Regions from separate parts of the Kytococcus sedentarius DSM 20547 genome, predicted to be linked through region 2. Evidence: riboswitches for the same ligand, from Rfam matches in the RefSeq annotation. Region 2 holds a riboswitch; the other holds the start of a gene.
The links. A riboswitch is a leader RNA that binds a small molecule or an ion and turns the genes downstream of it on or off. The one in region 2 is predicted to bind cyclic di-AMP.
Positions count from the first base shown of each region.

Region 1 (10,321 bases), 1.2 Mb from region 2:
GTCGGTGGCGAACTTGGGCGGCGGACGCGCGCATGAGGGGTATGTGTGATGGAGGTGGAACAGGCACTGCACATCCAACTGGAGGGGGATGCGGCTCCAAGGGTAGCGACGGGGGGCCAGCCGTCAAGTGCTGCGCGAGGAACCGCTGGATACGGAGTAGGAGAGCCCGTACACGCACCGCGCCCCCGCACCTGGAGGGTGCGGGGGCGCGGTGATCACTCGGCCGGGGGCCGGGTGGGAGGGCTGTCTCAGCCGTTGAAGGTACCGAAGGTGTGCCAGAAGTAGCCGCGGTCGGTCTTGACCCAGCCGTTGGCCAGCTTCTCGCCCTCGACGGTGGAACCCTTGAGGTACATGCCCAGCGGGCTGTTGTCCATGCCGACGGCCGGACGCACGTTCACACCGTGGTGGATGGTGTAGGTGCCGGACTCGACGACCTCGAGGTCACCGGTGGTGCCGAACGTGTGCCAGAAGTAGCCCTCGTCGGTCTTCACCCAGCCGCTGTCGAGCTTGACGCCCTCAACGGTGGTGCCGGCGGTCAGGACGTCCTTCGGGGTGTTGTCCATCCCGGCGGCCGGACGCAGGTTGACGCCGCGCTCGATCGTCCAGGTGGTGGCCTCGGGGGCCGGCTCAGCCTTGGGTGCCGGCTCGGGCTTGGGCTCCGGCTTCGGCTCGGGCTTGGGCTCCGGCTTCGGCTCCGGCTTCGGCTCGGGCTTGGGCTCGGGCTTCGGCTCGGGCTTGGGCTCCGGCTTCGGCTCGGGCTTCGGGGCCGGGGCGGAGTCGCCCGGCATCGCGTTGCGGTCAGCACCACCGTTGGCCGAGGTCAGACCGGCCTTGACGGAGCACAGCGGCCAGGCGCCGGGGCCCTGGATGGCCAGCAGGCGCTGCGCGGCAGCGATCTGCTCGGCCTTGGTCGCGAGGTCGGCACGGGGGGCGAACTCGAGGCCGCCCACGCCCTGCCAGGAAGTGTTGGAGAACTGCACGCCACCGTAGTAGCCGTTGCCGGTGTTGATCGACCAGTTACCGTTGGACTCACACTGGGCGACGCGGTCCCACACGGAGGCGTCGTAGGACGAGGCGTTGGCCGGGGAGGCGGCGGCGAAGCCGGCGACGATGAAGGCGCCGGAGACGCCAGCGGCGCCGAGGGTACGAGGGGTCTTGAGGGGAGAACGGGACATCGGGATCCTTCCTGACTGCACCGCCGGTGGAGTGAGCTGTCGGGTTCGGAACGTCAGGTGTCCCGGCCTCGCGCGTTGCGCAGGGCTTCACCCCGAGCGAAGGGATCCTCCGCGTACTGCTGTGGGTCCCCCACACCCGCCATGGTCCCGGGACGGTCCCGGTCAAGCGCACCCGTGGCGGGATTGGGCGGCAGGTGCGCGAATGCTGTTCTGAATGGGTGTTTCTGCTGTGCAGCGTGTCGGCCTTGGGCCAGACACAGGGCGCAACGATAGCGAGATGAGTGGTGAGGTCAAGTCCTGCTTGTGGACAGGCCCCCCTCGCGGAGGCCGTTCACCGCCACGGCGCAAGGGTTGTGGGCCACCCCTGTGAGAGCCCCCACAGCACGCAGGCGATGGCCGTCGCCCCCAGGACGAGGGCCACCACGACCTCCGCCGCCGTGGTCCGCAGGGCACCTCCCAGGGTGAGGCGCGTACCCCGCCGCAGGGACGCACTGTCGATGCCCCACCACAGGCAGACCACCGTCACGAACGCGCCGGCGCCCCAGGCCAGTGCGTTGTCCAGCCCGGTGGCCGTTCCGGCGCCGGAGGCGGTGAACGACCGCAGCGGGTCGTAGCCCAGCGCGAAGTTCACCGCGACCACCGTCGCACCGCCCAGCAACGCCGGGGCGATCAGCGATGCGGTGCCGCGCACCATGGCCGTCACCAGGTGCCAGGGCGCCCCGGTGACGATCCGCCAGGTGTCCCCGGTGCGGCGCCCGCGTGCGAACAGCCGCTTGAGGTGGGCCATCGCCACGTGGTCGGCCCACCGGGCGACCAGGATCCACGCCACGACCACGACCCCGGTCGCGACGGGCCAGAGCATCGTGGCTGTGACCGCCAGCACCGATCCCATGAGGACCACCCAGCTGTGCCGGGGCAGCCGGGTCCGGGGGTCGTAGGGGTGCAGCTGGGAACGGCGGGGCATGCGGACCGCCCCGGAGTCCTGGTGGCGCGGCGGCACCGGCTGCGGCTCGCCGGCTGCCGGCCCCCACCCTGCGGGGGGCCCCTCCGGCCGGTAGCCGGCGGACGGCGGGCCCGGCTGGTACCCGGCGGACGGCGGGCCGCCCTGGTACCCCGCAGCCGACGGCCCGGGCTGCTGACCCGCCACCGGGGGACCGGCCGCCCCCGGGGCACCCCAGGTGGGGGCCTCGGGCTCCCGCAACCGTCCGGCGGGCTGGTCACGGTGCTGGGCGGGCGGCTGCAGGAAGCCCTCCGTCGCGGGCGGCGGCACGGGCTGCGCACCCCGGGAGGCCGCCGCCCGCGGGAGGGGACGGGTGGCCGCGCGGTCCACCGGCTGCGTCGCGTCCGGGTCGGGCCCGCCGCCCTCGCCCGGCAGGCGGGAGGTCGCACGACCCACGGGCTGGGTGGCGCCCGTCGCGGTGCCCGCGACGGGCACGGTGGCCTCCCCCATCGGGCCCTGCACTCCCAGCGGCTGGGTGGCCTGACGCTCCGGAAGCGACCCCCCGCCCCGGGCGATCACCTCACGCACCTCGGCGACCGTCGGCCGGTCCCCCGGGTCGACCGCGAGGCAGGCCTCGGCCAGCGGACGCCACTGCGGGTCCATGGAGCGCAGGTCGTGCTCACCGCGGCGGATGCGGGCCAGGATCGCCTCGTTCGGCCCCCCTCCGTAGGGGTTCCGCCCAGTGGCCGCGAAGGCCAGGACCGCGCCGAGGCCCCACCAGTCCGTGGAGACGGTGGGCTGCCCGCCCTCGATGAGCTCCGGGGCCAGGTAGCCGGGCGTGCCCATGACCAGCCCGGTGGCGGTGAGCCGGCTCTCCTCCCCGATGTGGGCGATGCCGAAGTCGATGATGACGGGGTCACCCGAGCGGTCGACCATCACGTTGCCGGGCTTCAGGTCGCGGTGCACCACCCCGACCGCGTGGATGGCGCGCAGCGCCTCGTGCACACCGGCGACGAACCGGTGGAGCGCCTCACCGTCCAGCGGGCCGTCCACGGCGACGCGCTCGTCCAGGGGCATGCCGGGCACGAACTCGGTGACGATGTACGGGAACTGCCCGTCCACGTCCGCGTCCAGGAAGCTCGCGACGCGGGGGTGCCGGACCCGGGCGAGGGTGGAGACCTCCCGCTCCAGGCGGGTGCGCGATGACACGTCGAAGGCGATGTGCGGGTGCAGCACCTTCACGGCCACGGCCCGGCCAAACCGGTCCGTGGCACGGTGCACGGTGCCCATGCCGCCGTGCCCGAGCCGTTCCTCCAGCCGGTACGGCCCCACCTGCGTCATCTCCATGCCCTCGAGGGTAGGGGGACAGTGCCCGCGGGGGCCTGCGACCCGCGACGGATCAAGGAGGCCACCCGTCGTTTGCGAGCCCCACCGGCGTGTGGTGAGGTGGCCGTGAGGGGCCCCTGCGCCCCACCGGGAGGATGACCGTGACCCAGCCCAGCAGCTCCGACACCTTCGACTTCGTGGTGGTGGCGAACCGACTGCCGGTGGACCGCGTGGTGGACAGCGACGGCACCACGCAGTGGCGCACCTCCCCCGGCGGCCTGGTCACCGCGATGGAGGCCGTCATGCGCGTCACCGACGGCGCGTGGGTGGGGTGGGCCGGGGAGGCCGGCGAGGCCCCCGACCCCTTCGACGACGACGACATCCACCTGCACCCGGTGCCGCTGACCGCCGAGGAGGTCCGGGACTACTACGAGGGCTTCTGCAACGACACCATCTGGCCCATCTACCACGACGTGATCGTCTCGGCGGGCTTCCACCGTGAGTGGTGGGCCAGCTACCGCCGCGTCAACGAGCGCTTCGCCCGGGCTGCCGCCGAGGTGGCCGCCGAGGGCGCGACGGTGTGGGTGCAGGACTACCAGCTGCAGCTGGTCCCGCAGATGCTGCGCGACCTGCGCCCCGACCTGCGGATCGGGTGGTTCAACCACATCCCCTTCCCCCCGATGGAGCTCTTCGCCCAGCTCCCGTGGCGCCGGGAGATCCTCCGCGGCCTGATGGGGGCCGACTTCCTCGGCTTCCAGCGGGACGACGACGCCGGCAACTTCCGCCGGTCCGCGGCCCGCCTGACCGGCGTGACCCAGGAGGGCGAGGTCCTCACCCTGACGGCCGACGACGGTCGCCGGGTCCGCGCCGCCGCGGTGCCGATCAGCGTGGACTCGCGACAGCTGGACGAGATGGCCCGCACGACCTCCGTGCAGGAACGCGCCGTCGAGCTGCGTCACTCCCTTGGTGACCCCGAGTGTCTCATCCTAGGCATCGACCGCCTCGACTACACCAAGGGCATTCGCCACCGCCTCAAGGCCTACGGCGAGCTGCTCGATGAGGGGAAGGTCGCCCCGCCGCAGACCACCTTCGTCCAGATCGCCACCCCCAGCCGCGAGCGCGTGGAGGCCTACCGCAACCTCCGCGAGCAGGTGGAGGGGACGGTGGGCCACCTCAACGGCGACCACTCCCCCATCGGGGCCACGGCGATCCACTACATCCACCGCTCCCACCCCCGGCAGGACATGGCGGCCCTCTTCCTGGCCGCGGACGTCATGCTGGTCACCCCCCTTCGCGACGGCATGAATTTGGTGGCCAAGGAGTACGTGGCCTGCCAGGTGGACGGCGGTGGCGCACTGGTGCTCAGCGAGTTCACCGGCGCGGCGGAGGAGCTCCACGACGCCTACCTGTGCAATCCCCACGACATCGAGGGACTGAAGCAGACCATCCTGCGGGCGATGACCGACGACGAGGCCGAGAAGCGGCGGCGCATGGAGTCCCTCCGGCAGGTGGTGCTGGACTCCGACGTCCACACCTGGAGCCGCACCTTCCTGCTGGCCCTCGAGCACGCCCCCGCCGAGCCGCCGCGGGACGAGCACGAGCCGGCGGTCATCACCGACGCCGAGGACACCCAGGAGGGCCGATGACGGACACCACCCGCACCCCCGAACCGGCCGCGAGCGCCGGGGCGCCGCTCCCGCCCCCGGACCAGGCGCACCTGGCGCGGACCCCGTGGCTGGTGGTCGCGACCGACTTCGACGGCACCCTGGCCCCCTTCCAGGACGACCCGATGGCCGTCGTCCCCCACCCCGACTCCATCGCCGCCCTGCGTCGGCTGGCCGCCCTGCCGACCACCCAGGTGGTCCTGGTGAGCGGCCGTGACGTCACCACCCTTCACCAGCTCAGCGGGCTGGGCCCGCAGGACGGTGTCTCCCTGCTCGGGTCCCACGGCGGCGAGCAGTGGCGGGTGGGCCAGGACGCCCCCACCGGCCTGGACGAGGACGAGGTGGCCCAGCGGGACATGCTGATCGCCGGCGCCCGCGGACTGGTGGCCGAGCACCCCGGGACCACGCTGGAGGTGAAGGCCGCCGGCGTGGTGGTGCACACCCGGCGAGCGACCCCGGAGGTGGCCCTCGCGGCACGCGGTGCCGTGCGACGGCTGGGCCGCCGCTGCGGCGTGGAACCCCTGCTGGGCAAGGACGTGCTCGAGCTGAGCGTGCTGCGCACCACCAAGGGCGAGGCTCTCGCGGAGCTCGTGCACCGCCTGGGGCAGGACCGCTGGAACCGGCGCAGCCACCGCGAGCGCACTCCCGGGTACACCCTGTGGTTCGCCGGCGACGACGTCACCGACGAGACGGTGTTCCGGGCGTTCGCCGACGAGGCCGGCGCGGTGCTGGTCAAGGTGGGGCCGGAGCCCACCTGTGCGAGCTCCCGCGTGGACGGCATCGACGACGTCGCCCGGTTGCTGACCGAGCTCGCCGACGCCCGGGAGGCCGCCGCAGCAGGCTGATCCCTCAGCCGACGGCGGCCGTGGTCCCGCGCACCACCAGCTCGGGGGCGAAGAGCACCTCGCCGTGGCGCGGGGGCTCCTGCCCCTGGAGCTGCCACTGCAGCCGGTCGACCGTGGCCCGCGCGAGGGCCTCCACCGGCTGGCGCACGGTGGTCAGCGGGGGGTTCGTGAACTGCATCAGGATGGAGTCGTCGAACCCGACCACCGACAGCTCCCCCGGGACCTGGACCCCGCGGGCCACGGCCTCGCGGATGGCCCCCAGAGCCATCAGGTCGCTGGCCGCCACGACCGCGGTGGCGCCCCGGTCCAGCAGGGCCGTGCCGGCCGCCGCGCCGCCCTCGACGGTGTAGAAGGTGTGCTCCACGTCCACCTGCACCCCCAGCCGCTCCCCGACGGCACGCAGTGCGCGGACCTTGCGGCGCACCGGCACGAAGTGGCGCGGCCCCACCGCCAGGCCGATCCGGCGGTGCCCCAGGCTCACCAGGTGCTCCAGGGCCATCTCCACGCCGAGGGCGTCGTCGCAGGCCAGGCAGTGGTCGGCCACCTCATCGCGCGTGCCGTTGATGAGCACCAGCGGCAGCCCGCGGTCGATGAGGCGCTGGTAGCGCTCGGTGCTGTTGCGCGTGTCGGCGTGCGTCCCGGAGGCCACCACCAGCGCCGCGACGTCGCGCTGGAGCAGCAGCTCGACGTAGTCCTCCTCGCTCACGCCCCCGACGGCCTGGGTGCACAGCACCGCCGTGTACCCGCTGGGCGCCAGCCGGGTCTCGATGGCCTGGGCCAGCGCGGGGAAGATCGGGTTGGACAGCTCCGGGGTGATCAGCCCCACCAGGCCGCCGCGCCGCGGCTGCAGGTGCGCCGGGCGGTCCAGGCCCAGCGCGTCCAGGGCGCGCACCACCGCATCGGAGGAGGCGGGGCGGACGCTGTGCCCGTTGAGCACCCGGCTGACGGTCGCCTGGGAGACACCGGCGCGCGCGGCAAGGTCCTGCAGGCGCGTCGGCCGCAACATCACTTCACCGAGCCGGAGGTGAGACCGCTGACGAGCTGGCGCTGGAAGACCAGGTACAGCACGACGACCGGGATGGACGCCAGCAGCGCGCCGGCCGCGAACTCGCCGAACTGGGCGTTCTTCTCGTTGCCCTGCTGCATCTGCCACAGGCCGACGCCCAGGGTCTGCGCATCGGCGTCCTTGAGGAAGATGCTCGCGAGCATGAACTCGCCCCAGAACTGCACGAACGCGAGCATCGCGACCGTGACCAGGATGGGGGCCACCAGACGCAGCGTCATGGTGAAGAAGATGCGGGCGTGGGAGGCGCCGTCGATGGTCGCGGCCTCGTCCAGCTCACGGGGCACGGTGTCGAAGTAGCCCTTCAGCAACCAGATGTTCGCCCCCATCGCGCCACCGAGGTACACGAGGATCAGGCCGAGGGAGGTGTTCAGGCCAATGGCCGGGATGATCTCCCCCACGCGCACCATCGTGAAGTACAGCGCCACGAAGGTCAGCAAGGCGGGGAACATCTGCACCAGCAGCAGGGCGAACAGGCCCGGCCGGCGACCGGTGAAGCGCAGACGGGAGAAGGCGTACGCCGCACAGGCACCGATGAACACGGCCCCGGCGGTGGCGACCAGCGAGATGACCAGCGCGTTGCGGTACCAGGTCCAGTACGGGCGGGTCTCGAACAGCTCCCGCCAGTTCTCGAGAGAGAACCCGCTGGGGATGAGGCTCGAGGTGGCCAGCGTTCCGGCCGGGTTCAGCGCGGCCGACAGGATGAACACGATGGGGAACAGCGACCAGGCGATAGCGACCCACACCAGCAGGTGCCTCCACCAGGTACCGGTCCCCCGGCGCTGGCCGACCATGCGGGTCCTGCTGGCCGGCGGGGGCGAGGACTCCTCATCGGTCACCCCGGCGACGGGGGCACCGTCCTGGGGCCCCACCGCATCGGATGGGTTGATGGCAGTGCTCATGTCAGTTGACCTCCTCGAGGGCCTTGGTGCGCGAGAAGCCGATCGCACCGAAGGCCGCGACGATGAAGAAGATGTAGACCGCCACCGCGGAGGCCAGGCCGAAGTTCGGCGTGGCGCCCTCAAAGGCCAGGCGGTAGGCGTAGGTGATCAGCAGGTCGGTGGACCCGATGTCGGTGTTGCCCTGGACGAACGGTCCGCCCTCGGTGAGCAGGTAGATGAGTCCGAAATTGTTGAAGTTGAACGCGAACGAGGCGATCAGCAGCGGGCCCACGGCCACCAGCAGCAGCGGCATGATCACCGAGCGCACCGTGCGCCACCAGCCGGCGCCGTCCATGGCGGCAGCCTCCTTGACGTCCGCGGGGATGGCCTGCAGGGCGCCGGTGCAGATGATGAACATGTACGGGAAACCGAGCCACAGGTTGGTGATGAGGATCGCCGCCCGGGCCGCCCACGGGTTGCCCAGCCAGTCGACGTCCAAACCCGACAGGTCGTTGATGAGGCCGAAGTCCTGGTTGAACATCGAGGACCACACGAGCGCCGAGACGTAGACCGGGATGGCGTAGGGCAGGATCAACAGCGAGCGGTAGACCGCCTTGCCCTTCAGGCGCTCGTCGTTGAACAACAGCGCCAGCAGCATGCCCAGGACGAAAGTGGTCACCACGCTGAGGGCCGCGAAGCCCAGGTTCCACGCGAAGATGGACAGGAAGCCGCCGCGGAGGGTGTCGTCCTGCAGGACCTTGAGGTAGTTGTCGAAGCCGACGTTCTGCTTCCAGCCCTGGGGCAGCGGGTTGCCGTCCCCGTCCTGAGGTACCCAGCGCGCGTCCTCACTGGGCACGTACACCGTGCCCGTGCGCTGGTCGGTGAGGGTGTCGGCCGACTCGTCGTAGGTGATCTGGGCCTCGCCCACGAAGGCCTGGCTCAGACCGAGGGCCTTGATGCCACCGTCGTCCACCGGCACCGCGAACTCGTTGAGTTCCTTGGAGCGCTCGTTGACCTGCTTGGAGTCCAGCAGCTGGTAGCCCTCCGCGGCGGTGATTTTTCCTGCGGAGGTGGTCTCGACGCCGTCGCCGATCTCCTCCAGCCCGTCCAGGGACCCGGCGAAGTGGGCGCCCTCGTTGTCCGTCAGCAGGTACACCAGGTCGCCGGTGGTGGGGTCGGCTCCCTCCGGGACCGCCACGGACAGCGCGTACCGCTCCGAGCCCTCGACCTGCTGCACCGAGCTGGCCTGGATGATCTCGACGGTCTCGTCCTTGGTCAGCTGGTGGCCGGCGCCGGTGTTCGTGAACGACAACGCCACCGTGTAGACCAAGGGCCACACCTGCAGCGCCAGCAGCAGCACCAACCCCGGCCACAGGTACTTCATGGGCACGAAGCGCCGGGTGGCGTAGACGACCAGCGTCATCATGGCCAGGAAGGCCGCCAGCACGACCCCGATCCAGGCCCCGGCCTCGAGGGACCGCTGGACGGCAAAGGCGCCCAGGGCCAGCACGGCCAGGATCAGCAGCCACTTCAGGACGGTCCCGCCCGGGTTGCCGGTTCGCCCACCGGCGGGGGCCCCGAGGCCCACGTTCGCGCTCATGCACCACTCCAGCTCGTCACGGTGCGGCCGCTCGGCCGCCCGGCGCCCTCCGGGTGGAGGGCGCCGGCATCGGTCACAGGGGTGGGATCACCCGCGTGATCGCTCGGCCTCAGAGGGCCTTCTTGATCTCCTCGGCTGCGGCCTTCATGCGCTCGGCGGCGGGCTTGCCACCCACGATGTCGGCGGTGGCCTGGCCCAGCGGGGCCCAGACGGCGTTCATGGCGGGGATGTTCGGCATCGGGTCGCCGCCCTCGGCCGCGGCCTTCCACGCCGCCACCGTCTCGTCGGACTCGGCGGCCTTCTCGTAGGCCGAGTTCAGGGCCGGGGGACGCTGGCCGGCCTCGAACATGGCCAGCTGCACCTCGTCGGTGGCCGCGAAGTTGCTCACGAACTCCTGGGCCAGCACGCCGTTCTCCGCCTTGGCGGAGACGTAGAACATCTGGACGCCCAGCAGGGAGATGGGCTGGCCACCGTCCTCGAAGGGCGGGATGGCGGTCACCTCGTAGGAGATGCCGGCCTCCTCGGCCTGCTCCAGCGCCCACGGCCCGGAGATGACGTAGGGGGCGTCACCCTCCGCGAACAGCGACAGCGCGTTCGAGGAGTCGATGTTGGTGTTCAGCGCCTTCTGCTCGGCCAGCCAGGCCCACTTCTGGGCGCCCTTGACCATCTCCTCGGAGCCCACGGTGAGCTCGGTGCTGTAGCCGCCGCCGTCCTGCTTCGCGAACAGCGAGCCGCCGTAGGCCGCCAGGAAGGGGTAGGCGTGGTAGGCGTCGCCCTGCTTGCCGACCTGCAGCGACATGACGTTCTTGGTCTTGCCCTCCTTGACC
Region 1 is NC_013169.1:365,403-375,723, reverse strand. It holds gene KSED_RS13365 (transglycosylase family protein) at 249-1,175, opposite strand; cyclic di-AMP (ydaO/yuaA leader) riboswitch at 1,182-1,338, opposite strand; gene KSED_RS13360 (serine/threonine-protein kinase) at 1,507-3,462, opposite strand; gene KSED_RS01855 (alpha,alpha-trehalose-phosphate synthase (UDP-forming)) at 3,597-5,087, shown strand; gene otsB (trehalose-phosphatase) at 5,084-5,950, shown strand; gene KSED_RS01845 (LacI family DNA-binding transcriptional regulator) at 5,955-6,956, opposite strand; gene KSED_RS01840 (sugar ABC transporter permease) at 6,956-7,915, opposite strand; gene KSED_RS01835 (ABC transporter permease subunit) at 7,917-9,494, opposite strand; gene KSED_RS01830 (sugar ABC transporter substrate-binding protein) at 9,604-10,321, opposite strand, start outside.
Region 1: it holds a riboswitch for cyclic di-AMP, as region 2 does, so the genes downstream of both, KSED_RS13365 (transglycosylase family protein) here and KSED_RS07535 (C40 family peptidase) in region 2, are expected to answer to the same signal.

Region 2 (10,321 bases):
GCCACGCTTGACCGCGCGCTCGATGTTGTCGTTGGGCACCGAGTTCTTCTTCGCCTTCTGGATGGCGTCGAACAGCGTCGGGTTGCCCGTGGGGTCGGCCCCGCCGGTGCGTGCCGCGACCTCGATGTTCTTGACGAGCTTGGCGAACAACTTGCCGCGCTTGGCGTCGATCGCCGCCTTCTTGTGCTTGGTGGTTGCCCACTTGGAGTGACCGGCCACGTTGCTCCCTCAGATCGGTACGAGTTCTGGTGCGGACGGCCGCGATCGGACGAGCGCGTAGCGGCCGCGCGGACCGGGCGCACGGGAACGCAGGGTTCCTGAGCCCGGTCGGCGCGCCATCCTATCGACCCGCGCCGACACCCAGCCGCGGCAGACCGCCCGGCGACCTCTCAGGCGGCAGAGCGCACCATCTGGACGAACAGCTCGTGCACGCGACGGTCGCCGGTCACCTCGGGGTGGAAGGAGGTCGCGAGCAGGTTCCCCTGCCGCACGGCCACGATGCGGTCGGCCGCCGCCTCCTTCGCGGCGTCACCGGCCACGGCCCGGTGGGGCACCCGGGCCAGGACCTCCACCCGGTCCCCCACCTGCTCCACCCACGGGGCACGGATGAACACCGCCGTCACCGGGTCGGCGTCCTCCCCCAGCACCGGCATCGACAGGTCGGTCTCGAAGGAGTCCACCTGGCGCCCGAAGGCGTTGCGCCGCACCGTCATGTCGATGCCGCCGAGGGTCTGCTGGTCGCGGTGCCCGTCAAGCACGCCGTCGGCGAGCATGATCATGCCCGCGCACGAGCCGTAGACCGGCAGGCCGTCGGCGATGCGGTCCCGCAGCGGCGCGACCAGGCCGAACAGCCGGCAGAGCTTGTCCATGACGGTGGACTCACCCCCGGGGACGACCAGCCCGTCGATGCGGTCGACCTCCTCGGGGCGGCGCAGCCGCAGGGTGGAGGCGCCACGGGCCTCGAGGGCCTCGACGTGCTCGCGCACGTCGCCCTGGACGGCCAGGACCCCGATGAGCGGAGTCGTCACCAGCCGCGCTCGGCCAGCCGGTGCGGCTCGGCGATGCCCTCGACGTTCAGTCCGACCATGGCCTCACCCAGACCGCGGGAGACCTCGGCGATCTTGGCCGGGTCGTCGTGGAAGGTGGTGGCCTGGACGATCGCCTTGGCGCGCTCGGCCGGGTTGCCCGACTTGAAGATGCCCGAGCCCACGAACACGCCCTCGGCGCCGAGCTGCATCATCATCGCGGCGTCGGCGGGGGTGGCGATGCCGCCGGCGGTGAACAGCACGACCGGCAGCTTGCCGGCCTGCGCCACCTCCTTGACGAGCTCGTAGGGCGCCTGCAGCTCCTTGGCGGCCACGTAGAGCTCGTCCTCGGCCATCGTCGTGAGGCGACGGATCTCCGCGCGGATGGTGCGCATGTGGGTGGTCGCGTTCGAGACGTCGCCGGTGCCGGCCTCGCCCTTCGAACGGATCATCGCGGCACCCTCGGTGATGCGGCGCAGCGCCTCGCCCAGGTTGGTGGCGCCGCAGACGAAGGGCACGTCGAAGGCGAACTTGTCGATGTGGTTCGCGTAGTCGGCGGGGGTCAGCACCTCGGACTCGTCCACATAGTCGACGCCCAGGGACTGCAGCACCTGCGCCTCGACGAAGTGACCGATGCGTGCCTTGGCCATGACCGGGATGGAGACGGCGTCGATGATCCCGTCGATGAGGTCCGGGTCGCTCATGCGCGCCACACCGCCCTGGGTGCGGATGTCGGCCGGGACGCGCTCCAGAGCCATCACCGCCACGGCGCCGGCATCCTCGGCGATGCGGGCCTGCTCGGCGGTGACCACATCCATGATCACGCCACCCTTGAGCATCTCGGCCATGCCGCGCTTCACACGGGCGGTGCCGGTGGTCGGGTTCTGCTCAGTCACGTCGGTGTGCCTTTCGGTGTACGGGGAGGCGGCTCCCGGGACGGGGAGCGCCACGGATCAGTCTACGGGGCGCCCCTCACCGCCGGGCCGCAAGTGAGGCACGTCGTCCTCCACCTGCAGCAGCTCCGGGCGCGGGGCGCCGCGCTCGACCCCCAGCAGGCGCACCGCACGACCGGACAGCAGCGGCCGGGTCGACTGCACCACCTCGTTGTGCCGCAGGCGCAGGGCGTGCACGCGCTCGGAGGCCAGGGCCAGGGCCCGCTTGGCCGACTGGCTCTGCGGTCCGGTCGACCCGTCCTCGTCGGCGCCCCCGTGCCGCGAGTGGAAGGCCCGGCGCAGGGCCTCGGTGAGGTGCTCCTCGGCCTCCAGGCGCTCGGGGCCCAGCAGGTCCCCCTCGGCCCCGCCGTCACAGGCGTCCAGGACGTCTCCGATGGTGCGCAGCACAATCACGGAGCTGGACGGGTCCAGGCAGCCCAGCCCGACGAACTCGCGGGCAGCGAGCGCTCGCCGCATGAGCGCAGCGTCCAGGGCGGCCCGGGAGGCCTCGATGCGGGCACGCGCCTCCCGCGCCCGGCCGGCGGCGCGGGAGCGCCACAGCCACAACGCACCGGCCGCGAGCACGAGCAGGCCTGCGAGCGCCCCGACACCCAGCGCCTCCACCCACCCCACGGGGTTCAGGTCAGCGGCCCTCATCGTCCCTCCACCTCGTCGTAGACACCCATGACCTCCTGTCCCACCACCTGCCAGTCGAAGCGGGCGGCGCGCGCCCGGCCGGCCTGCCGCATCCTCTCCCGCAGGGGCGGGTCGAGCACGACGTCCTCGAGCACGCGGGCGAGGTCGGCGGCGTCCCCGGCCCGGAAATGCCGGCCAGCGCCCTGCAGCACGGAGACGTACGCGGGCAGGTCGCTGGCCACCACCGGGGCGCCGGCCGCCATGGCCTCCACCAGCGTGATGCCGAAGTTCTCGCCCGTCACCTGCGGGGCGACCATCACGGTGACGCTGCGCATGAGGGAGGCCTTGTCCTGCTCGGAGAGCTCGCCCAGCCACACGATGGTGGTGCGGAACTCCGGGAAGTCCCGCTCGACCATGCTGCGCGCCTCGACCTGGCCCGGCCCGGCGACGAACACGCGGGCACCGGGCGTGCGTCGGACGATGCCGGGCAGCGCCTGCAGCAGCTGCGACAACCCCTTGCGGTGCTCGCTGGACCGCCCGATGAAGGCGAGGGTGGGCCGCCCGGGGCCCTCGGCCCACGGTGCCCGGGGCGCGGGGTCGGTGAAGCGGTGCACCCGCACACCGGTGGGGATCACCCACGGGTCCACCCCGAGGCACTCGCGCACCGAGTCCCGGGTCCCGGGTGAGACGGCGATCGAGGCAGCCAGCGGCGCGAGGACCTCCCGGACCAGGGGCAGCACCTGCCGCACGGCGTGACCGGGCGTGAGCGAGTTGTGGAAGGTGGCCACCAGAGGCAACCGGTCACCCACGACGTCCGCAGCGGTCAAGGACAGGCTCGGGGCCAGCGGCTCGTGGAGGTGCAGCAAGCTCGGCGCCGTGGTCCGCACCCAGGCCTCTACCGCTCGTCGCGGCAGCTGGCCGGAGGTGACGTGCGAGGCCGACCCGACGTAGGGCACCCGCAGGGCGCCCGGCACGACCGTGAGCCCCACGCCGTCGACCAGTCCCCAGGCCCCGGCTGCGACCGGTTCGAGTGGTGCGTCGGCGTCTGCACGCGCGGCGCTGCGCAGGGCCGCGCCCGAGCCGGTCACCGGGGCCAGCACGCTGACCCGGTGCCCCTCCGCCTGCAGGGCCCCCGCCAGGTCTCGCACGTGCGCCTGGACCCCCCCGGGGACGTCCACCGGGAAGGGGCACACCAAGCCGATGTGGCGCGTCACGCCACCTCCCGGCGGACGGCGGCCGCGCGCTGCGCCACCGTGACGGCCCCCAGGAGGGTGAGGACCCCCATCGCCACGGTCAGCGCGGCGTGCGGCAGCCCCAGCCCGACCAGGCCGGTCGTGACCAGGACGAGCAGCAGGCGCTCGGCCCGCTCGGCGATCCCGATGTCGGCCCGCACCCCTAGGCCCTCGGCGCGGGCACGGACGTAGCTCACCAAGAACCCGACGACCAGGCCGCTGAGGGTGAGCACCCCCAGGAGGGTGGCGTGGTCCGCGGACAGCGGCGCCTCGGTTCCCTCCGCGGCGGAGCGCAGCGCCCACCAGGCGATGCCGAGCAGCACCGCCGCGTCACCGACGCGGTCACAGGTGGAGTCCAGGAAGGCCCCCCAGGCGCTCGTGCGCTGCTGCTGGCGGGCCATCGCACCGTCCAGGAGGTCCGACAGGACGAACACCGTGACAACGAGCGTGCCGGCCAGGAACTGCCCCCGCGGGAAGAACCACAGGGCCGAGGCCACCACGCCCACCGTGCCCAGGACCGTCACCGCATCGGGCCCCACACCGGCGCGCAACAGGGTGCGCGCCGCGGGGTCGACGACGCGCGCGAGCGCGGGACGGGCATGACGGTTCAACATGGCGGGCACAGACTAGTCGCCGCGGAGACGCTCCCGGACGGGCCGGGATGTGACATGACGGGCACTGAGCGGATGTGCGGGACAAAGGTGTTCGCAGCGACTAGGGTTGACCACGAGCGCCCTCTTGTCGCACACCTGCGGCGCACCCCCACTCGAGGGCACTGACGAAAGGAGTCCGCTATGTGGACCATCATCGCTTGGGTCGTCGTCGGCGGCATCGCCGGCTGGATCGCCTCCAAGATCATGGGTACGGATGCCTCCATGGGCATTCCGGCCAACATCATCGTCGGCGTCATCGGCGCCGCGCTGTTCGGCTTCCTGTGGAACCTGCTCTTCGCTGACGGCAACTTCATGGACGACCCGTTCAGCATCCCGAGCTTCCTGGCCTCCATCGTGGGCGCCTGCCTGCTGCTGTTCATCGTGGGCAAGGTCACCGGTCGCCGCTGACCCTCCCCGGAGCGAAGGGCCCCGTCGGACTCGTCCGGCGGGGCCCTTTCGTGTGCCCTGCGCCGTCCGGTGGGGGCCAGGTGGCTCAGGGCGCCGGCTCCTCGGCGTGGTCCCCCCAGGCCTCGGCGAGTGCGGCACGCGTGTCCTCCAGCAGCTGCGGCACCGCCTTCGTCCGGGCCACGATGGGGAAGAAGTTCGCGTCCCCGGCCCACCGCGGGACCACGTGCTGGTGCAGGTGCTCGGCGACCCCGGCGCCGGCGATCGCCCCCTGGTTCATACCCAGGTTGAAGCCGTGGCACCCGGAGACGGCCCGCACGGTGCGCAGGGCCTGTCGGGTCAGGGCCGTGAACTCGGCCAGCGCGTCGCCCGCGAGGTCCAGGTACTCCGGCACGTGCTCGTAGGGGCAGACCAGCAGGTGGCCGGGGTTGTACGGAAAGAGGTTCATGGCCACGAAGCAGTGCTCACCGCGCGCGACGATCAGCCCGTCGGCATCGCTGCGCCGGGGGTTGTCGCAGAAGGGACAGCCCGCCGGCTCGCCCCCGCGCGAGGGGTTCGCCTCGAGGTAGGCCATCCGGTGGGGCACCCACAGGCGTTGGAAGCCGTCGGGGACGCCGGGGAGGTCGGCCGCTGACTCGGGGAGCTCGCTCATGGGTGGAGCCTAGTCATCCCCCGGTCGCGGCCCTTCCGCCGCCCCGCGCCCTCAGCGCCTTCGAAAACCATTCTGTCACTGTGATTTTCGCTGGGCATCCACCCTGGGGTTGATCTCCCTGCCGATCTGTCCTACGTTGAGCCCGCCCTCGTTCCCTTGCGGGGGTGGCGATGACCCGCTGAGTCCCACCATGTCGTCGCTGGTGTCCGACGAAAGTCGATGGTGGGAACGGAGCACCCAATCCCGACGACCTCCAGTCGTCTTGGGGTGAAGCCAGATGTCCCTCTGGCCGGTTTCACAGGAGCCGAACCCGACAGGTCATGCTTCGCAAGCGATCCTGAGATCCCTCATGTCTGCAACGACCTTTGAAATCCCTGCTGTCGTCAACCGTCGCACGATGCTGACCGGTGCGGCCGCCGCGGCCGGTGCCACCGCCCTCACCGTGGGTGGCGCCTCCGACGCCAACGCCATGACGCAGTCCTTCCGCCGTTCCATCTACCGCACCGCGCGGACCCGCGAGGGCTACCCCTACGTGTACGGCGCCGAGGGCCCCTACTCCTTCGACTGCTCCGGCCTGGTGCAGTGGGCCCACGCCCGCCACGGCATCACGCTGCCGCGCACGGCCACCACGCAGTACCGCCGCGCCCGCGCCATCTCGAAGCGCTACGCCACGCTGGGCGACATGCTCTTCATCGGCAACTACAACCACGCCTCGCACGTCGGCTTCTACGTGCCGTGGAACGGCCGCGACTACATCTTCCACTCCCCGCGTCCGGGCCGTCGCGTCGTGTGCGACCGCATCTGGACCTGGCGCTACACCACCCGCCGCTTCTACTGAGCAGCGGTCCGCTCCCCCGCGGGAGCGAGTGACTGACCCGAGGGGCCGACACGCGAACGTGTCGGCCCCTCGGTCGTGTCTCCGGCGCCGCGCTCCTCAGACCTGGGCGCGGGTGTCGATCGCCTCGCGGATCCGGGCGATCGCGTCGGCCACCGGGACCCCGTTCTCCTGGGAACCATCGCGGAAGCGGAAGGAGACGGCGCCCGCATCGCGGTCCTCGCCACCGGCGATGAGGGTGAAGGGCACCTTCGACTTGCTCGCGTTGCGGATCTTCTTGGGGAAGCGGTCGTCGCTGGCGTCGATCTCGGTGCGGATCCCCTGGGCCCGCATCTGGGCCAGGACGTCCTCGAGGTAGGGCTGGAAGTCCTCGGCCACCGGGACGCCCAGCACCTGCACCGGGGCGAGCCACACCGGGAACTGCCCGGCGTAGTGCTCCACCAGGACGCCGATGAAGCGCTCGATGGACCCGAACTTGGCCGAGTGGATCATCACCGGCTGCTGGCGCGTGCCGTCCGCCGCCGAGTACTCCAGGCCGAAGCGCTCGGGCTGGTTGAAGTCGTACTGGATGGTCGACATCTGCCAGGTGCGCCCGATGGCGTCCCGCGCCTGCACCGAGATCTTGGGCCCGTAGTAGGCGGCGCCACCCGGGTCCGGCACGAGCTCGAGCCCGGTCTCGGTCGCGACCTGCTCCAGCACCGCGGTGGCCTCGGCCCACTGCTCGTCGGTGCCGATGAACTTGTCCTTCTTGTCACCCTCCTCGGCGCGCGTGGAGAGCTCCAGGTAGTAGTCGTCCATGCCGAAGTCGCGCAGCAGCGAGAGCACGAAGTCCAGCAGGTGCTTCACCTCGCCGGGCGCCTGCTCGCGCGTCACGTAGGAGTGCGAGTCGTCCTGGGTGATCATGCGGACGCGGGTGAGCCCCTGCAACACGCCGGACTTCTCGTTGCGGTACACCGTGCCGAACTCGAAGTATCGCAGCGGCAGCTCGCGGTAGGAACGCTGCTGGGAGCGGTAGATCAGGTTGTGCATCGGGCAGTTCATGGCCTTGATGCGGTAGGCCTGCCCGTCGTCGTCGAGCTCGGGCATCATGCCGTCGGCGTAGTAGGGCAGGTGGCCCGAGGTGTGGAACAGCCCCTCCTTGGACAGGTGCGGGGTGGTCACGTAGGAGAAGCCCTCCTCCACGTGGCGCTTCCAGACGTAGTCCTCCATGGTGCGCCGCAGGATGGCGCCCTTGGGGTGGAAGACCGGCAGGCCGGGACCGACCTCTTCGGGGAAGCTGTAGAGGTCCATCTCGGCACCGAGCTTGCGGTGGTCACGGCGCTCGGCCTCGGCGAGGCGCTCCTGATAGGCCTTCAACTCCTCCTTGGAGGGCCAGGCCGTGCCGTAGACGCGCTGCAGCTGCGGGTTCTTCTCCGAGCCGCGCCAGTAGGCCGCCGCCGAGCGGGTGAGCGCGAAGCCGTTGCCGATGAGCTTGGTGCTGGGCAGGTGCGGGCCGCGGCAGAGGTCTCCCCAGGCCACGGTGCCGTCCTTGCGCACGTTGTCGTAGATGGTGAGCTGGGCGCCGCCCACCTCGGCCGAGGCACCCTCGGCGGCCTCCTCGGCGCTGCCGCCCTTGAGGCCGATCAGCTCCACCTTGTAGGGCTCGCCGGCCAGCTCCACCTGGGCGTCCGCGTCGGAGACCTCACGGCGCACGAAGGTCTGCCCCTCGTTGATGATGCGCTGCATCGTCTTGGAGAGCTTCTTCAGGTCCTCGGGGGTGAAGGGCTCGGCGACGTCGAAGTCGTAGTAGAAGCCGTCGGTGATGGGCGGGCCGATGCCGAGCTTGGCGTCCGCGAACTCCTGCTGCACCGCCTGCGCCAGCACGTGGGCGGCGGAGTGGCGCAGGATGTCCAGGCCGTCGGGCTCGTCGATGAGCACGGCCTCGACCTCGTCGCCGTCGGCGACCTCCCGGTAGAGGTCCCGCAGCTCGCCGTTCACCCGGGTCGCCACCACGCGGCGGTCGTCCCCGAACAGATCGGTGCCGGTGGTCCCCGTCTCGGCCGTACGGGATGCGCCGTTCACGGTCAGACTGATGGGGGCCATGACTTCTCCTGTTCGTGCAGCGGTCGCTGCATCGTCGATGGGGTGCGCGGTGCCCTGACGGGCGCCGGCGGGCAGTCTACGTCGGGCGGCCACCTCTCCCCCAGCCGCCGGGCACGCGAACGCCCCGGGGTCCTGGTGGACTCCCGGGGCGGTGACGGTGGGCGCAAAGGGACTCGAACCCCTGACCTCTCGCGTGTGAAGCGAACGCTCTAACCAACTGAGCTATGCGCCCGTGCACTCGCACCGACTCGTCGGTGCGACGGCAGACAGTACCCCATCGTCCAGCCCGCGCGCCAATCAGCCCGGTGGGCGTGCCGGGGTCGCCGTCCCCCGGCGCGCTCAGCGGCGCCAGACCGGCTCGCGCGGCACGCCGCCCCACTCCACGAGGAGGTCACCCCAGCGGGCCGGGATCCCCGGCGGGTGCCCCAGGAGGAGGCCGATGCACCAGACGATGGCGGTGGCCGCCACGAAGGTGACCAGCAGCATGCCGAGCCGCACCCCCCACCCCTGACGGGCGAGCCAGTGGCCGAAGGCGAGCACCTTGCCCCGCACCCAGAAGAGCACCCGGGAGGCGAAGGGGAACTCGGTGGCCAGGATGAACAGGCCCACGAACACCACGGCCCAGCCCGGCCCGGGGAAGGGCACCATGATGAGGCCGACGACGACCACCACCAGCCCGGACAGTCCCACCAGGAGCTTGTACACCGGGCCCACGCCCGGCAGGCCGCGCAGCCGGTTGCGCCACGCCCAGTCGCGCTCGTGCAACGGGACCGGCTCGGTGGGCGCCGACTGGCCCGGCGGCACCCAACGAGTGGCGGTCACGGGTCCGGGGTGGCCGCAGCGTTCTCGCGGAAGAGCTCCTGCAGACGGCGAGTCACCGGCCCCACCTCGAGCGTACGGTCGAACGAGACCCCGTGCTGCTGCGAGGGTGCCGGCGGCGCGGCCAGGCCCGGCGCCGTGGCGACCGGCGACTCGGCGATCTCCACCAGGCGGTCCACCGGCTGGATCGACCGGATGGAGCTGGTGATGAACAGCTCGTCCGCCGTGGCCAGGTCCGCCATGGGCATCTGCTCCTCGCGGACCTCGATGCCGGCCGCGCGGGCCCACTCGATCACCAGGCCGCGGGTGACGCCGGCCAGCGGCCCCCGGTCCAGGCCCGGGGTGCGCACGACCCCGTCGGTCACGACGAAGGTGTTGGAGCCGGTGCCCTCGCACAGGTCGCCGTCGCTGGTGGCGAACAGGCACTCAGTGGCGCCCACCTGCCCGGCCGCCAGCAGCATCACGGCGTTCTCGGCGTACGAGGTGGTCTTCAGGCCGGTGACCGTCGAGTACAGGTTGCGGCGCCACGGGCCCACGGCGACGGTGGTCGGCCCCTCCATGCCCGGGTCGGCAGCCAGGGCCACGATGTAGGTGGGCTCGGTCTCGTAGCGACCCGAGCCCAGCGGCCCGCGCCCTCCGGTGACCGTGTAGCGCAGGCGCGCCAGCGGTGGGACGCTCCCCTTCTCGCCCGCGGCGGCCAGCACCGCATCGATCCCCTCGTCGAGCCGGGCCCGGTCCAGCGGCGCCAGGCCGATGCCGGCGAGCGAACGCTCCATCCGGTCGTGGTGGCGGGTACGTGCGAAGACCCGGCCGTCGCGGACCTCGGCTGTCTCGAAGACCCCGTCGCCGACGGTGATGCCGTGGTCGATGGGCAGGATGGCGGCCTGGTCGGCCGGCACGAGGCGGCCATTCACCCAGACGATGGGCTGTACGTCGTTCATGGGGCCACTGTAGGACCGCGTGGACCCACCCCACCTAGGCTGCCGGTATGACAGCGCAGACGGACCCGGACCAGATCGTCGCCGACCTCCCCACCGGGGAGGATGCGTA
Region 2 is NC_013169.1:1,577,826-1,588,146, forward strand. It holds gene KSED_RS07495 (YebC/PmpR family DNA-binding transcriptional regulator) at 1-219, opposite strand, end outside; gene pdxT (pyridoxal 5'-phosphate synthase glutaminase subunit PdxT) at 390-1,028, opposite strand; gene pdxS (pyridoxal 5'-phosphate synthase lyase subunit PdxS) at 1,025-1,921, opposite strand; gene KSED_RS13665 (hypothetical protein) at 1,979-2,614, opposite strand; gene KSED_RS07515 (glycosyltransferase family 4 protein) at 2,611-3,807, opposite strand; gene pgsA (phosphatidylinositol phosphate synthase) at 3,804-4,439, opposite strand; gene KSED_RS07525 (GlsB/YeaQ/YmgE family stress response membrane protein) at 4,620-4,886, shown strand; gene KSED_RS07530 (HIT family protein) at 4,972-5,535, opposite strand; cyclic di-AMP (ydaO/yuaA leader) riboswitch at 5,723-5,884, shown strand; gene KSED_RS07535 (C40 family peptidase) at 5,885-6,373, shown strand; gene thrS (threonine--tRNA ligase) at 6,470-8,452, opposite strand; tRNA gene KSED_RS07545 (tRNA-Val) at 8,611-8,684, opposite strand; gene KSED_RS07550 (TIGR02611 family protein) at 8,792-9,274, opposite strand; gene KSED_RS07555 (aminotransferase class IV) at 9,271-10,212, opposite strand; gene KSED_RS07560 (thioesterase family protein) at 10,260-10,321, shown strand, end outside.